2 regions of the Melaminivora jejuensis genome follow, and region 1 is predicted to be linked to the other one. Evidence: riboswitches for the same ligand, from Rfam matches in the RefSeq annotation. Region 1 holds a riboswitch; the other holds the start of a gene.
The links. A riboswitch is a leader RNA that binds a small molecule or an ion and turns the genes downstream of it on or off. The one in region 1 is predicted to bind S-adenosylhomocysteine.
Positions count from the first base shown of each region.

Region 1 (5,570 bases):
ATGGTCAGCTTGGTTTTTTCCAGCGTCTGGGCGAAGCTGAAGCCGGGCAGCGCGGCAGCGGCCAGGCCGCCGGCGATAAGGTGGCGTCGTTGCATAGTGAGGCTCTCCTGTTGTCAGAAAAAAAACATCCTCGGCGGCTGGCACGGGCCAGCGGCGGGGCGCAGCGGGCCATGATAGCCACGTACCCTTGACATCCTCCCCCGCCTAAAGGCGTGGGATTCCTACCGCGCTCATTGCAGGCGCAACGCCTGAACCAGTCGCCTCGGCGGGTTCCTGCTTCACCGAGGCTGCACGCTTGGCCCTTGCGGGCCTTGCACGGCTGACGTCCTCTCCACAGGCTGCTACGCGGTGTCCCCGCGCCAGTATGTTGATCGCGCCGGTGTGATCGGCGTGGCCTTCGCGCCCGCATTCGATGCACCTGAACACGGCCTGCGCCCTGCGGTTGTCCGCGCTCACGCAGCCGCACTCGGGGCAGGTTCTGCTGGTGTTGTGCGGCGGCACGGCAATCAGCATTCCCCCAGTCCAGGCCAAGGCGTTTCAGAGCCGTTGCGCCATGCGGTCAGGTGCTTGGCCAGCGCCACGTAGCCGATGAATTTGCCGCCCGCTTCATGGTTGGCCTTTTGCAGCGCCAGCGCCTTGTTGAAGACGAAACGGCACGCCCCGGCAAAGCGGCGCATGGCAAGCGCTTGCCCGCCGTTGGGGCGAAGCTCGAATTTGAAGGCTTGCAGGCGTTGCATACCTGTATGAATAGACAGTTATTTCAGGACGCCTTCGGTGTCCGCGCTTTCCTTCCCAGCCCTGAAGGGCGGGCTTTGACGCGCAATCCGATCACTGTCCGACCCGTAGAAACCGCAACTCCCGCCGCCCCCAGATCCAAGGGTCTCAAGATGCTCTGCCTGTCTCACCCCAGATTCGGCGCCAGCCGCCGGCGCAGCTCGTCCACGTCCATGCTCCGGCGCTGCGCCATGTCCTGCACCTGGTCGTCGCCGATCTGCCCAACGCTGAAATACGTCGCCTGCGGGTGGGCGATGTAAAAGCCGCTGACACTGGACGCCGGGTACATGGCGAAGCTGTCGGTCAGCTCCATACCGATCTCGGGTGCATCGAGCACCTTGAACAGATCGACCTTGGCCGTGTGATCCGGGCAGGCCGGGTAGCCGGGCGCGGGGCGGATGCCCTGGTATTTTTCCTTGATGAGATCCTCGTTGCTCAGGGTTTCATCCGCCGCATAGCCCCACAGATCGCGGCGCACGCGCTCGTGCAGGCACTCGGCAAAAGCCTCGGCCAGACGGTCGGCAATGGCCTTGAACAGGATGTTGGAGTAGTCGTCCAGCGCGTCCAGGAATTCCTTTTCCTTCTTCTCCGCGCCTATGCCCGCCGTGACGGCGAACAGGCCGGCGTAGTCGGCAATGCCCGACTCCCTGGTCGCCACGAAGTCCGCCAGGCAGCGGCTGGGGCGCAGCCGGCCCTCGGCGTCCACCTGCTTTTCCGTCTGCTGGCGCATCCCGTACCAGGTCATCAGCACTTCGCTGCGCGTCTCGTCGGTGTAGAACTCGATGTCGTCGCCCACGCGGTTGGCCGGGTAGATACCCAGCACGCCATTAGCCGTGAGCCAGCGGCCCTCGATGATCTTCTTCAGCATGGCCTGGCCATCGGCATAGACCTGTCGCGCCTGTTCGCCCACCACTTCATCGTCCAGGATGGCCGGAAACGGCCCGGCCAAGTCCCAGGTCTGGAAGAACGGCCCCCAGTCCAGATAGCGCACCAGCTCGGCCAGGTCGAAGTTGCGCAGCACGCGCCGGCCCAGGGCGCGCGGCACGGTGGGCCGGAACTGCACGAAATCCACCTGCGTAGCATTGGCGCGGGCCTTGTCGATGGGCCACAGCGGCACGCGCTTCTTTCTGGCGTGCAGCTCGCGCACGTGGTCGTAGTCGGCCTGGACTTCGGCCAGGTACTGATCCTTGCCCTCGCCCAGCAGGCTCTGCGCCACGCTCACGCTGCGCGACGCATCAGGCACATAGACCACCGGCCCGTCGTACTGCGGCGCGATCTTGACGGCGGTGTGTACGCGCGAGCAGGTCGCGCCGCCGATCAGGAGCGGAATTTTCTTGATGCGGAAATACTCGTCCTTGTGCATCTCGCCGGCGACGTACTGCATCTCCTCCAGGCTGGGTGTGATCAGGCCCGACAGGCCGACGATGTCTGCCCCTTCGGCCTTGGCGCGCGCCAATATCTCGTGGCAGGGCACCATCACGCCCATGTTGATGACCTCAAAGTTGTTGCACTGCAAGACCACGGTGACGATGTTCTTGCCGATGTCGTGCACGTCGCCCTTGACAGTGGCAATGACGATCTTGCCCTTGCTGGTCACGTCCAGGCCGGCGGCCTCCTGCTGGCGCTTTTCCTCCTCGATGTAGGGAATCAGGTGGGCCACGGCCTGCTTCATCACGCGGGCGGATTTCACCACCTGCGGCAGGAACATCTTGCCCGCACCGAACAGGTCGCCCACGATGTTCATGCCATCCATCAGCGGCCCTTCGATGACGTGCAGCGGTCGGCCACCGCCCTGCACCACGATGTTCTGGTAGGCCTCCTCGGTGTCGTCCACGATGAAGTCGGTGATGCCATGCACCAGCGCGTGCGACAGGCGCTCGCCCACGGTCTTGGGGTTGTCGGGCGTGCCGCGCCATTCGAGCTTCTTGCTGTCGTCCTTGGCCGCGCCCTTGGTGGCCTCGGCGATCTCCAGCAATCGCTCCGCCGCATCCGGGCGGCGGTTGAGCACCACGTCCTCGACGCGCTCGCGCAGGGCCGGGTCGAGGTCGTCGTACACCCCCACCATGCCGGCGTTGACGATGCCCATGTCCATGCCGGCGGCAATCGCGTGGTACAGGAACACCGTGTGGATGGCCTCGCGCACCGGGTCGTTGCCGCGAAAGGAAAACGACACGTTGGACACGCCGCCCGAGACCTTGGCGCCCGGCAGGTTGGCCTTGATCCAGCGCACCGACTCGATGAAGTCCACCGCGTAGTTGGCGTGCTCCTCAATGCCGGTGGCAATGGCGAAGATGTTGGGGTCGAAGATGATGTCCTCGGGCGGAAAGCCCACCTCATCGACCAGTACGCGGTAGGCGCGCTCGCAGATCTCGATCTTGCGCTCGAAGGTGTCGGCCTGGCCTTTCTCGTCGAAGGCCATGACCACGGCGGCGGCGCCGTAGCGGCGGATCAGCCGGGCCTGGCGCCGGAACTCCTCCAGCCCCTCCTTCATGCTGATCGAGTTGACGATGCCCTTGCCCTGCAGGCAGCGCAGGCCGGCCTCGATGACCTCCCACTTGGAGCTGTCCACCATGACCGGCACGCGGGCGATGTCCGGCTCGGAGGCGATCAGGTTCAGGAAGCGCACCATCGCCGCCTTGCTGTCGAGCATGGCCTCGTCCATGTTCACGTCGATGACCTGGGCGCCGTTTTCCACCTGCTGGCGCGCCACGGACAGGGCCTTTTCGTATTCCTCGTTCAGGATCAGCCGGGCAAAGGCCTTGGAGCCGGTGACGTTGGTGCGCTCGCCGACGTTGACGAACAGGCTGTCCTCGCCGATCAGCACCGGCTCCAGGCCGGAGAGCTTCATGGGGGAACGCACACGGCAGCGACAGCAGGAATGGAGGCAGTGGTTGCAGTACCAGTGGAAGTCATCAGGCTCACCTGTGGGGTCGATATCAAGGGGTACAGGTGAGCGTCGTTGATGGGTTGTGGTCACGCCCTGCCAAGCCTGACGGTCTGCCGCTCGACACACAGGACAAGACAAAAGGCAGCCGCTGCAACGCTCCTTGGCGGGGAAAGCGGGTCAAAGTGGGGGATTCTAGGAAGACTGCAGCAACCCCGGGCGCAGCAGCGCATCGCAAGCTTGCCGTCAGGCTACGCGGGCAGCTTCTATTCCCAAGAAGCAGACGGCAAAAGAAATTACGCCAGCCAGCAATTCCCGCTGCACTTCATCTCGCTCGACACCAAGCCGCAATCGCGCTTCCCGCTGGCATTTGCTTATCAAGGCTCGTATTACGGCACGGCCAAAATTTGGGTTTGCGCGCGCTGATCAGCCAAGCAGCGCTGGCCTGGGCTGGCCGGCATTGGCTGGCGCTGGCCTGCGCCAGGGGCGCGCTACATTCAGGCCTTCCCTCCAAGGCTTGCTCCATGCGTACACCTCCATTTTTTCTGCGTATGTCCGTGGCTGCTGCGGCTGCCGCTACCTTGCTGCTCAGCGCCTGCGGCGGCGGCAGCAGCAGCGACGATGACCCGTCCACCGGCCCGCCGCCAGCCAGGCCCATCGCCGGGGCCGAGGGCCGCTGGGCGGGCCGCGCCTCGACCGGCTATGACGTGCTGCTGACCATCCTCGACACGGGCGAGACCTGGGGCGTCTATACGCGCGGGCCGGTCATCCACGGTGCGTTTCATGGCTCCAGCAGCTCCTCCGGCGGGCAGTTGCGCGGCTCGGCGGCGGTGGTGGACTACGAGCGCGCCGGGCAGGTGCATTCGTCGCTCTACGGCGGCAGCTATGTGCCGCAACGCCAATTGGAGGCAGGCTTCGTCTTTGATGTCTTCTCCGGCACCTATGTGCCCGGCTACGAGCGCACGGCACCCGTCGCTGCACTGGCTGGCAGCTATGTCGGCAGCGTGGGCGGCTGGCCGGCGCCGCTGGCGCTGACCATCCATGCCGACGGCGGCCTGATGTCCACCGAGCCCACGCCAGCCTGCCTGGTGCGCGGCTCCGTCGGGGTGCGTCCCGGTGGGCGCGGCGTATATGACCTGCGCGCGTCGTTCACCGGCGATGGCTGCCCCCTGCCGCACGGCACTGCCGTGGCGGGCATTGCGCTGCTCGATGGCACGCGATTGACCATTACCAGCGTGGCCCCGTCGGCGGTGGACTTCTTCGTCTTCCAAGGCGGGCGCTGACCTCGGGCCACCGCATGGGCCTGACACCCGCCCCCACGCAGCGCCCGGCGCTGCTGCCGCCACCGATGTGCAGCCACTGGTGCCCGCCGCGCTCGACTTCACGCTGCCCGCCCAGGCGCTGGCCCCGCTGCTCATCGGCGTCACGCTGCTGGTCGATGGCGTGGGCGGGCGCATTGTCGAGACCGAGGCCTATGACGCCAGCGACCCGGCCTCGCACAGCTTTCGCGGCCCGACGGCGCGCAACGCGGCCATGTTCGGGCCGGCGGGGCGGGCCTATGTCTATCGCTCGTATGGCGTGCATTGGTGCCTGAACCTGGTGTGCGGGCGGCCCGAGGACGGCGCCGCCGTGCTGATCCGCGCGCTGCAGCCCACGCATGGCCTGGAGGCCATGCGCGCGCGGCGCAGGCTGCCCGAAGGCGGGGATGTGCGCCTGCTGTGCGCCGGGCCGGGGCGGCTGGCGCAGGCGCTGGGCATCGACGGCAGCTTCGACCATCTGCCGCTGGATGCGCCGCCTTTCAGCTTGCTGGCACCACAGGACGCCGCGCCGGCGCCGGCCCTGGTGGTCGGCCCGCGCATTGGCATCACCCGGGCAGTGGATGTGCCGTGGCGCTTTGGCGCGGCTGGCTCGC
Region 1 covers NZ_JACWIJ010000002.1:2,819,730-2,825,299, forward strand. Annotated here, with positions in the region: gene IDM45_RS13330 (ABC transporter substrate-binding protein) at 1-95, opposite strand, end outside; gene IDM45_RS17740 (transposase) at 205-513, opposite strand; partial or broken gene IDM45_RS17745 (helix-turn-helix domain-containing protein) at 528-737, opposite strand; gene metH (methionine synthase) at 902-3,622, opposite strand; S-adenosyl-L-homocysteine riboswitch at 3,719-3,829, opposite strand; gene IDM45_RS13345 (hypothetical protein) at 3,899-4,084, shown strand; gene IDM45_RS13350 (hypothetical protein) at 4,183-4,941, shown strand; gene IDM45_RS13355 (DNA-3-methyladenine glycosylase) at 5,009-5,570, shown strand, end outside.

Region 2 (5,570 bases), 770 kb from region 1:
CGCAGCAGGCGTGCTGCGCAACTGCGCCGGGCCGGCGAAGAAGAGGCGCGACTCCGGGAACTCCAGCGGGTCGATGCGCAGATAGCGCGCCATGCCGCTCCAGGTGCGGGTGCTGGCAGGCTCGTAGGGCAGGTTCTTCATGTCCACCCAGTAGCGCTGCATACCGGGCATGAGAACGATGTCGTCCGATGTCAGACCGGGGTCGAAGTCGTCGCGCTTCCAGGCGACGCGGGCCATGGCGCCGCGCGTCAGTTCGTCCTGGTTGGCTGCGTCCATGGGCACATACAGGTCAAAGCCGAGCCAGCGATAGGTGTCGGCATTGATGGGCTTGGTGTTTTCCTGGTAGGCCAGAAAGATGTGCGGATCGCCTTCGGTTTGACCCGGGGCGGCGGCTCGTGACTGGCCGACGAAAAACGAACCCTGCAGGCCCAGGTCGGGCACCTCATGGGTGTAAGTCCAGCCCTGCAGATTGCTCAGCTCGGGCGCGCGCACCTGTCCGGGCAGCATGTTCCAGGCCCGGCCCTGCTCGACCAGCGCGTAGTCGTCGCCCTGGCCCAGGCCTGGCGAGAGGATTTGCACCTGCGGGCTGGCGTTGACGAGCAGCGGCTGCGTGGCAAAGACCGGCGCTGCTGCTGCGCCCGGAGTCTTGCTCAGATGCACGCCGTGCAGGGTGAAAGGCACGTTGGCGCCGGCATTGGGGCCGTTGAGCGGGTCGATGCGCAAAGCGCGGACGATGCCGCGCCACTGTGGCGACCGGCCCAGGTCGATGGTGTAGGTGGCGCGGCCGGCGCTAGTCCGGATGAACTCCGAGGGGTGGCGCACGGTGGCAGGCTGATCGCCCCACCAGACCAGCAGGCCGGACTCCTGCGCCGGCAGTTGGGCAATGGTCAGATCGACGCTCAGGTAGCGGTATTGGCTTGCGTCGATGGGCGAGTGCTGCGCGATGTCCAGCAGCACATAGGGGTCGGGGTTGCTGGTGCTGGCACTCAGGCCGTTCGGGCCGGTGTGCGCTGCGCTCAGGCCATGGTTGGCCGCCCACAGCAGATCGTTGGGGGTATCGAACGTCCAGGCCTTGCCACGCTGGCTGAGGGCGTAGTTGCCATCGTCGATGGCTGCTACCTGGTAGCTGCCCGGCGGCAGGGCCGCAGCCGAGGCCTGCCCCTGCACCTGGGGCAGCACCGTGGTGATGGCCGGACTGCCGTCCGGCGGCTGGATGCGTGCCAGCAAATGGGTCTTGCCGGGCGGCAGGGGGGTGCGCGCGCCAGCTTCGCTGTGGTGGTGCAGGCGTGCCCAGTCGATCTTGAACTGCACGTTGCAGCCCAGGCAGGGGTCGATGCGCAGGCCGTGTATCGGGCCGCTCCAGGGAGTCCCCACCTGCGCCTGCAGGGCGGCCAGGTTGAACTGGTACAGATGCCAGCCAGGATAGACCGGGAACATGGGCGACTCGGAGTACGCCGCATCGAACTCGGCGACCGTGGCCCCGCCCTTGTGCCAGACCAGGCGCCCGTTGCGCGCGCCGGGCACCACGCTGTCGGGCAGCCACATCATGAAGCTCAGGTGCGTATAGCGATTGGCGTCGATGGGCTGGCGCGCCAGATTGATTGCCTCCATCGCCGAAGGGATGGGCGGAAACTGCAGCCAGAAGTGCGGGTCGGTATCACGCGCCGTGGCCGTCATGACGCCGCCTGCCACTGTGGCAGATGCCAGGTTGTGCGTCCACAGCAGCGGAAACACATCTTCCTGGCTGGACATGTCCCAGGCCTTGCCCAGCACTTGGGTGGCGTGATCCGAGCCTTCGGTGACGGTTTGAGCGTGTGCGGCCGAAGCCAGGCACAGGGCCGCGCCCAAGGCCAGAGGCCAGGCGGGCAGGCGCGAAAACAGGGAATGGATTCGTGTAGGCATGGCAGCGGCGAGGTGGGAGATTGCACGGGCGGCGGTCAGCGAGGCGCCGCAGTGCAGTATGCCGGCAAGACCGGCAACAGGAAACCACGCGCAACACATGCAACACATGCAAGCGCGGCTGGGGTGTATGGATGTGCCTGCCTCCCCTCGCTCACACCCCCTGCAACGCCAACCCCGCATGTTCGCGCAGCGGATGAAAGTGGATCTTCGGAAACCGCTCCTGCGCCAGCCGCACGTCATACGGCGAGGTACACAGAAACGCCAGCGTATCCGCGGCGTCGTGCGCCAGGCGCAGCGGGTAGGCGTTCTCGAACTCGCGCAATTGCTGGGGCGTGTCGGCGGTGATCCAGCGCGCGCCGGTGTACTGGCAGCCCTCCAGCCGGATATCGCAGTCGTACTCGGTCTTCAGGCGGTGCTGCACCACCTCGAACTGCAGCTGCCCGACGGCGCCCAGCAGCATGTTGCCGCCGGCGTCGGGCTTGAAGACCTGGATGGCCCCTTCCTCGCCCAGCTCCATCAGGCCTTGCTGCAACTGCTTGGAGCGCAGCGGGTTCTTCAGCACCACGGTCATGAACAGCTCGGGGGCAAAAAACGGCAGGCCGGTGAACTGCAGCGCCGGCCCGTCGGTGATGGAGTCGCCCAGCTGCACGCCGCCGTGGATGGTGAAGCCGATGATGTCGCCCGCATAGGCCTCCTCCACCGCCTCGCGGCGCTGGCTCATGAAGGTGACGACGCTGGTCGGGCGCAGCTCCTTGCCGGTGCGCTGCACGCGCATCTTCATGCCCGGCGTGTAGCGGCCCGAGGCCACGCGCACGAAGGCGATGCGGTCGCGGTGGTTGGCGTCCATGTTGGCCTGCACCTTGAAGACCACCCCGGCAAAACCCTTGTCCTCGGGATGCACGAGCCGCTCCTCGCGCTGGCGGTTGACTTCGGCGTAGGCGATGCGTGGGCCAGGCGGTGGCGACATGTCCACCACCGCGTTGAGCACCTCCATGACCCCGAAATTGTTCACGCCCGAGCCGAAGAATACCGGCGTCAACTTGGCCGCCAGGAACTGCTCGTGGCTCCACTCGGTCGAGGCGCCCACGGCCAGCTCCATGCTCTCCATGGCGTCGTCGAAAGTCTTGCCGAAGCGCGCGCGCAGCGTATCGACCTCGGACAGCGCGATGACCTCGAAGTCCTCCGGACGCTTATCGCTGCCGGCCTGGAACACCGTCATGCTCTGCGTGCGCAGATCGATGATGCCGCCGAAGCTCTTGCCCTGGCCCACCGGCCAGGTCATGGGGCAGCAGGGCATGCCCAGCTCGCGCTCCACCTCGTCGAGGATGTCCAGCGGGTCGCGCACTTCGCGATCCATCTTGTTGACGAAGGTGATGATGGGAGTGTCCCGCTGGCGGCAGACCTCGATCAGGCGGCGCGTCTGCGTCTCCACGCCGTTGGCCGCGTCGATCACCATCAGGGCGGAATCGACGGCGGTGAGCACGCGGTAGGTGTCCTCGGAGAAGTCCTTGTGGCCCGGCGTGTCCAGCAGGTTGATGACGTGCTCGCGCCAGCTCATCTGCATCACGCTGGATGCCACCGAGATGCCGCGCTGCTTTTCGATCTCCATCCAGTCGGACGTGGCGTGGCGGCTGGCCTTGCGGCCCTTGACGGCGCCGGCGATCTGGATGGCGCCGGAGAACAGCAGCAGCTTTTCCGTCAGCGTGGTCTTGCCCGCGTCGGGGTGGGAGATGATGGCGAAGGTGCGGCGGCGCCGCGTCTCGGAAGCGTAGGACACAGTGGGGCAACAGGCGGTGGCGCTGGCGCGTGCATGGCTTGGATGGCGCAGCGCATGGGGAAGGGAGGGGCGCAGTGCAGGGCCGCGCGCGGCTGCCTGGCACGCACGGCGCCGCAAGGGCGCGATTCTACGGCGCGGCGCCAGCACAAGGCTTGCCCGGTATAATCGCGCGCTTTTCCGAGGAGCGTTGCAGCGCCCCCGACAGCAGCGGGGCGTGAGGCTCGGAAACGATCGGTATCAAGGCATCGATATCCAGCATCGACACCCGCAACGACGCTCACCCACGCCCGGCCTGTGTGGTGAGCTTTGCTCCCCCTTCTTTCTGCGCGTGGTTCTTTCTTGCACAAACCTGGTTTGAAGGACAACTCATGAGCGCAGTTCTCAAAGACACCCCTGCCGCAGCACCCGCCGACAGCGCCATCGCCGACATCACCCTTGCCGCCTGGGGCCGCAAGGAAATCGCCATCGCCGAAACCGAAATGCCCGGCCTGATGGCCATTCGCGAGGAATACGCTGCGCAGCAGCCGCTCAAGGGCGCGCGCATCACCGGCAGCCTGCACATGACCATCCAGACCGCCGTGCTGATCGAGACGCTGCAGGCGCTCGGCGCCACGGTGCGCTGGGCCTCGTGCAACATCTTCTCCACGCAGGATCACGCCGCCGCCGCCATCGCCGCCGGCGGCACGCCGGTGTTCGCCATCAAGGGCGAGTCGCTGGAGGACTATTGGGACTACACGCACCGCATCTTCGATTTCGGCCCCAAAGGCAGCGAGGGCGAAGGCCCGAACATGATCCTGGACGACGGCGGCGACGCCACGCTGCTCATGCACCTGGGCAAGCGGGCCGAGCAAGACCCGTCGCTGGTAGCGGGCAACGGCGCCAGCGAGGAAGAGCGCATCCTGTACGCCTCCATCCGCGCCAAGCTCGCCGAAGACCCCACCTGGTACTCGCGCAAGAGCGCCCAGATCATGGGGGTGACCGAGGAAACCACCACGGGAGTGCATCGCCTCAATGAGATGTCGGCCAAGGGCACGCTGCTGTTTCGCGCCATCAACGTCAACGACTCGGTCACCAAGAGCAAGTTCGACAACCTGTACGGCTGCCGCGAATCGCTGGTGGACGGCATCAAGCGCGCCACCGACGTGATGATCGCCGGCAAGGTGGCCGTCGTGGCCGGCTATGGCGACGTGGGCAAGGGCTCGGCGCAGGCGCTGCGCGCGCTGTCGGCGCAGGTCTGGGTGACCGAGATCGACCCCATCAACGCCCTGCAGGCGGCGATGGAAGGCTACCGCGTGGTGACCATGGAATATGCCGCGCCACTAGCCGACATCTTCGTGACCACCACCGGCAACAAGGACGTGATCCGCCACGAGCACATGGCTGCCATGAAGGATCAGGCCATCGTGTGCAACATCGGCCACTTCGACAACGAGATCGAGGTCGCCTCGCTGGAGCGCTACCAGTGGGAGGAGATCAAGCCGCAGGTCGATCACATCATCTTCCCGGACGGCAAGCGCATCATCCTGCTGGCCAAGGGCCGCCTGGTGAACCTGGGCTGCGCCACCGGCCACCCCAGCTACGTCATGAGCAGTTCGTTCGCCAACCAGACGCTGGCGCAGATCGAGCTGTTCACGCGCCCCGATGCGTATGAGGTGGGCAAGGTCTATGTGCTGCCCAAGCTGCTCGACGAGAAGGTCGCGCGGCTGCAGCTGTCCAAGCTGGGCGCCATGCTGACCGAGCTGACCGACGAGCAGGCCGCCTATATCGGTGTGGACAAGGCCGGGCCGTACAAGGCCGATACCTACCGCTATTGAGCGGCCCGCCAGAGCCAGCCGGCCCCCATCCCAACCTTCCCCCAGGGGGGAAGGAGCGGGGAGGTGGCTGTGCCTCG
Region 2 covers NZ_JACWIJ010000002.1:3,589,879-3,595,448, forward strand. Annotated here, with positions in the region: gene IDM45_RS17830 (hypothetical protein) at 1-1,902, opposite strand, end outside; gene IDM45_RS16795 (peptide chain release factor 3) at 2,054-3,679, opposite strand; S-adenosyl-L-homocysteine riboswitch at 3,853-3,965, shown strand; gene ahcY (adenosylhomocysteinase) at 4,048-5,493, shown strand.
Region 2: linked by a shared signal. The riboswitch ahead of ahcY (adenosylhomocysteinase) and the one ahead of metH (methionine synthase) in region 1 are both predicted to bind S-adenosylhomocysteine.